Regions from separate parts of the Aeromonas bivalvium genome, predicted to be linked through region 1. Evidence: predicted binding sites of a transcription regulator. Region 1 holds the regulator's gene; the other holds the start of a gene.
What was found. The regulator sigma-54, encoded in region 1, starts transcription at its own class of promoters, with help from an activator protein. The targets are predictions, from matches to a motif close to TGGCACNGTTTTNGCTT.
Positions count from the first base shown of each region.

Region 2: the regulator sigma-54 is predicted to act here: its motif matches at 1,424-1,440, upstream of ACEUCR_RS13535 (superinfection exclusion B family protein).

Region 1 is NZ_JBGXBV010000005.1:316,070-318,992, reverse strand. Features, by position in the region: gene lptB (LPS export ABC transporter ATP-binding protein) at 1-679, shown strand, start outside; gene ACEUCR_RS14215 (RNA polymerase factor sigma-54) at 744-2,183, shown strand; gene hpf (ribosome hibernation promoting factor) at 2,205-2,492, shown strand; gene ptsN (PTS IIA-like nitrogen regulatory protein PtsN) at 2,495-2,923, shown strand, end outside.
Region 2 is NZ_JBGXBV010000005.1:182,727-185,649, forward strand. Features, by position in the region: gene bfr (bacterioferritin) at 1-115, shown strand, start outside; gene ACEUCR_RS13530 (methylglyoxal synthase) at 272-730, shown strand; gene ACEUCR_RS13535 (superinfection exclusion B family protein) at 795-1,382, opposite strand; gene ansB (L-asparaginase 2) at 1,504-2,562, opposite strand; gene ACEUCR_RS13545 (heavy-metal-associated domain-containing protein) at 2,692-2,886, opposite strand.

The sequences.
Region 1 (2,923 bases):
GATGGTGGTCAGTGACGTCAGCCTGGAAGTGGGCACCGGCCAGATCGTGGGTCTGCTCGGTCCGAACGGCGCGGGCAAGACCACCTCTTTTTACATGATCGTCGGCCTGGTGCAGCGGGATGCGGGCCTCATCACCATCGACGAGCAGGACATCAGCCTGCAACCCATGCACATCCGTGCCCGCAATGGCATCGGCTATCTGCCTCAGGAGGCCTCCATCTTCCGCCGCCTCTCCGTCTATGACAACCTGATGGGGGTCATGCAGACCCGCAAGGAGTTGAGTCGCGAAGAGCGGGAAGACAAGGTGGAGCAGTTGCTGGAAGAGTTCAGCATCACCCACATCCGGGACAACCTGGGTCAGAGCCTGTCCGGTGGCGAGCGCCGCCGGGTCGAGATCGCCCGCGCCCTGGCGGCCGAGCCCCGTTTCATCCTGCTGGACGAGCCGTTTGCCGGGGTCGATCCCATCTCTGTCATCGACATCAAGAAGATCATCCAGCATCTCAAGGATCGAGGGCTGGGCGTGCTCATCACGGACCACAACGTGCGCGAGACGCTGGATGTGTGCGAGAAGGCCTATATCGTCAGTCACGGCAAGATGATAGCGGAAGGCACCCCCGCCGAGATCCTGGCCGACGAACAGGTCAAGCGTGTCTATTTGGGCGATCAATTCAGTCTATAGTAAGGGGAAATCGCCCTTCGTTTCCTGATGATCGCCTCGCTGAAATAAGGATATCCCGACGTAGATGAAGCCGACACTCCAGTTGCGTCTCGGTCAGCAATTGACCATGACGCCGCAGTTACAACAAGCGATTCGTCTGCTCCAGCTCTCTTCATTGGAACTTCAGCAGGAGATCCAGCAAGCCCTCGATAGCAACCCCCTGCTCGAGCAAGAAGAGGTCGAGCAGCTGGAGACTCATACCGATATTAAGCAGGACGAGAGCCAGATCGACAGCAGCGAGGCCATGGCCCAGGAGCAGTTGCCGGACGAGCTGCCGGTCGACAGCAGCTGGGATGACGTCTACTCCGCCGGCACCGGCCAGAGTGCCGGCCCCGTCTTCGAGGGGGAAGACAGCGTCTATCAGGGCGAGACCACGGAAAACCTGCAAGATTATCTGCTGTGGCAGATGCGGCTCACCCCGTTCAGCGATCTCGATGCCGCCATTGCCCTGGCCATCATCGATGGCATCGACGAGTCCGGCTACCTGACCAGCACCCTGGAAGACATCCAGCAGGCGGTGAGCAGTGACGACGTCGAGGTGGAGCTCGACGAGATCGAAGCCGTGCTCAAGCGGGTACAGCATTTCGATCCGGTCGGCATCGCGGCCCGCTCTGTACAGGAGTGCCTGCTGATCCAGCTGGGTCAGTTCAGTGCACAGCAACCCTGGCTGGCCCAGGCGCGTGAGGTCGTCCGTGAGCACATGGACTTGCTGGGCAATCGGGACTATCGCACCCTGGCGCGCAAGACGCGGCTCAAGGAGGGGGAGCTCAAGGAGGTCATCGATCTCATCCAGCAGCTCGAACCCAGACCCGGCAACCGGGTGGTACAGAGCGATTCCCAGTACGTAATCCCGGATGTCACCGTGGTCAAGCGCCAGAACCGCTGGGTGGTGGAGCTGAACCCGGATTCGGCGCCCCGCATTCGCGTCAACGAAACCTATGCCGCCATGGCTCGCCAGGCGCGCACCAGCCAGGATACCCAGTTCATTCGCTCCCATCTGCAAGATGCCAAGTGGTTCATCAAGAGTCTGGAGAGCCGCAATGAGACCCTGCTCAAGGTGGCCAGCTGCATCGTCGAGCAGCAGCAGGGGTTCTTTGAATACGGCGAGGAGGCCATGAAGCCCATGGTGCTCAACGACATCGCCGAGGCGGTGGAGATGCATGAATCGACCATCTCCCGGGTCACGACCCAGAAGTACATGCATACCCACCGTGGCATCTTCGAGCTGAAGTTCTTTTTCTCCAGTCACGTCAACACAGAGGGAGGAGGTGAGTGCTCATCGACCGCAATTCGTGCCCTGATCAAGAAGCTGGTGACGGCGGAAAACCCGGCGAAACCGCTAAGTGATAGCAAGATCGCGGATTTGCTGGCCGAACAGGGTATTATGGTGGCTCGACGCACGATCGCCAAATACCGTGAATCCTTGTTGATACCACCGTCCAATCAGCGCAAACGCCTGGTTTAGGCAACACAGAAGGAAGACGTTATGCAAATTAACTTGACCGGACACCACGTAGAGATCACCGAAGCGCTGCGTGATTATGTGAATAACAAGTTTGCCAAACTCGAGCGTCACTTTGACCACATCAACAATGTTCATGTGGTGTTGAGCGTAGAAAAACTGAACCAGATTGCCGAAGCCAAGCTACACGTCAGCGGGGGCGAAGTGTTCGCCAATTCGGAACACGCGGATATGTACGCCGCGATAGATACCCTGCTCGACAAACTTGATCGACAGATCATCAAGCACAAAGACAAGTTAAATCAAAAATAACCATGCAACTTGAACACATACTGAGTCGGGACTGCACCAAAAGTGCGGTCCCTTGTACCAGCAAGAAACGCGCCCTGGAAATCATCAGCGAGCTGGCCGCCGAGCGGCTGGGCACCTCGCGCCAGGCCCTGTTCGAATGTCTGCTTGCCCGCGAGAAGATGGGCAGCACCGGCATAGGTGCCGGCATTGCCATTCCCCATGGTCGCATCGGCGACGAATTCCCGCCGACGGCGGTACTGATGACCTTTGCCGAGCCCATCCCCTTCGATTCCATCGACAATCAGCCCGTCGATCTGCTCTTTGCCTTGCTGGTGCCGGAGAGTGAGTGCAAACAGCACCTCAAGACCCTCTCCCTGATGGCCGCCAAATTGGGTGACAAGGCGGTCTGCCGCCAGCTGCGCCAGGCTGCCAGCGATGATGATCTCTACCAG
Region 2 (2,923 bases), 130 kb from region 1:
GGATATTCTCGAGGACGAAGAGGAGCATGTGGACTGGCTGGAGACCCAGCTCGATCTCATCGGCCGCATCGGCCTGGAAAATTATCAGCAATCCCAGCTCCATCACGGCTCCTGATCCCCGGATGTGTGTCCCCTGGGACCCGCTGCGGCGGGTCTTTTTCATGGCAAGGCCTACAGACTTCACCCGGATCACAGATATGGCGCCTCGATAGGCAGGGGGCCGCGCTTTCGATTAGGATAGGCCTCTTTCCTTTTTGACCCGGATACGACCATGGAACAGATAGCCAGAGAGATGGCGCCCCACAAGCGGGTAGCCCTGGTAGCCCACGACAACATGAAGACAGCCCTGCTCAACTGGGTTGGCCGCCGCAAGGAGGCGCTCAAGCTTCATCACCTCTACGCGACCGGCACCACCGGCAGCCTGCTTGGCAAGGCAGCACAGCTGCCGATCACCTGCCTCTTCTCCGGCCCCATGGGGGGCGATCAGCAGCTCGGCGCCCTCATCGCCGAGGGCAAGATAGACGTGCTGATCTTCTTCTGGGATCCCCTCAATGCCGTGCCCCATGATCCGGACGTGAAGGCCTTGCTGCGCCTGGCCGCGGTCTGGAACATCCCGGTCGCCACCAATGAGGCGACGGCGGACTTCATCATGGACAGCCCCCACATGAATCAGACATTCCAGGTGCAGATCCCGGATTACGCCGGCTACCTCAAGGCGCGCACCCAATAATCTGCGCGCCGAACAGGCACGAAAAAGGCGCCAATCTGGCGCCTTTTTGCTGGCTTGAGCCGCCTCAGCGTTGCAGGCTCTTCTGGGCGAACTTGGGCCTGGCGTTCATGATCTGCTCCACCTGCTCGTCGCTCATCTTGCCACGAGACAGACCCAGCACCTTGTAGGTGAGCAGAGGGCGGGCAGGCAGGGCAATCATCAGGGCGCGGATCTGGTTCTCGTCATCCTTGTCCCGTGCCGGTTTGCCATAGGCGTAGGTGAGCACTCCGGCGTCTATCAGGTTTTTGACGGCGGGCTCGGTGATCGGCAGGTTTATGACGCTTTTACGCTGCAGCACGAACTCGCGCAGCACCGCCTTCTCGTTGAAATCGAGGAAGGTGATCATCCGGGAGAGCTGCCCCTTCTGCTTGCGCGACTGCCACTCGTCACAGACCCACTCCCAGGCGATCAACATGCCCTGGCTGCAGAAATAGGAGATGGCGATCAACATGCCGACCCCGAGCCAGGCGGCGTGCTGGTCGGCCCAGGCACTCACGGCCCCCTTCATCAGCCCGGTCGGAAACAGCAATATGATGCTGCAGCACAGCAGCAACCAGACCATGAGCCAATTGAGGCGATTCAGTTGGTAAAAATGTTGGATCCACCGTTTCATCGTTCACCCTTGCCAGATCATTGTGGACAGTAGTCAGGTCAAAGCAAGGGGTGTGCCAAGGCGCAGAAATGACAAAGGGGGGCACCATGCCCCCCGCTCATCCTCAGCCTTCAGCCGCGCCTCAGAACTGCTGGAACCAGCGCTGGATCTGGGCCGGATCCTTGCTCTGGGTGAGGGCGAGCATCAGCAGCACCCGCGCTTTCTGCGGGTTGAGGGTCTCGGCGGCGACGAAGCCGTACTTGGCGTCATCGATCTCCGCATCCAGGGTGGTGGCGCCGGTCGGCACGCGGGCGGAACGCACCACCCGAATGCCGTCCTTGCTCGCCTTGGCCAGGGTATCGAACAGGGTGTGGTAGAGGTTGCCGTTGCCCACCCCGGCGCTGACGATGCCATCAAACCTGGCATCCACCAGGGCCTTGGCCGGCAGATCCGAGGCGTTGGCGTAGCTGTAGACGATGCCGACCTGGGGCAGCTTGTCGAGCTTGCTCACGTCGAACGGGGTCTTGCTGGTGTGCTGGCGGGCCGGGCTGCGCTGATAGTCGATCTTGCCGTTATGGATGTAGCCGAGCGGGCCGAAGTTGGGAGAGGCAAAGGTCTGCACCCCTGTGGTGTTGGTCTTGGTGACGTCGCGGGCATCGAGCACGGTGTCGTTCATCGCCACCATGACCCCACGCCCCCTGGAGGCGGGGTCAGAGGCGGTGACCACGGCGTTGTAGAGATTCATGGGGCCGTCGGCGCTCATGGCGGTGGAGGGACGCATGGCGCCCACCAGCACCACCGGCTTGTCGCTCTTGACGGTCAGATTGAGGAAGTAGGCGGTCTCTTCCATGGTGTCGGTGCCGTGGGTGATGACGATGCCGTCCACGTCATCCCTGGCCAGCAGCGCGTTGACCCGCTTGGCGAGCGTGAGCCACACCTCGTCGTTCATGTCCTGGGAGCCGATCTTGACCACCTGCTCCCCCTGCACGTCGGCCACCTTCTTCATCTCGGGCACGGCGGCGATCAGGGTCTCGATGGCCACCTTGCCCGCCTCGTAGTTGGACTGGGTGGCGGACTGGCCCGCCCCGGCGATGGTGCCGCCGGTGGCCAGAATGTGCACGCTGGGCAGGGCCATGGCCATGGGGGAGAGGGTCAGGCCGAGTACGGCGGCGATCAGGGTCTTGCGAATGGGAAGGGTCATGCTGCAATCCTTTTGGATGAGGGAATTGCAGCATTTTTATTCTTTTTAAACGGGATTTAAGTGATCACTCTCACCAATAAAAAGAAGTAAGCAGAATATTAGTCTGATTTATACCAATTAAGTGATAATTCACTCTACCTGAAAGCCTCTCGCCTCGATCAGGGCGATCAACTCGGCTTTGCTCAGCTCGCTCTCGATGACGGCCTTGCGGCTGGCAAAGTCGACGCTGGCGGTGCTGACTGACGGCTGGGCCAGCAGGGCCTTTTGCAGGCTGGCGGCGCAGCCGCCGCAGGACATACCGGAAACGGTGAGTTCTATGGTCATGGGCTCTCTCCTCTGTCGATGTGCCATCAGCCTAAAG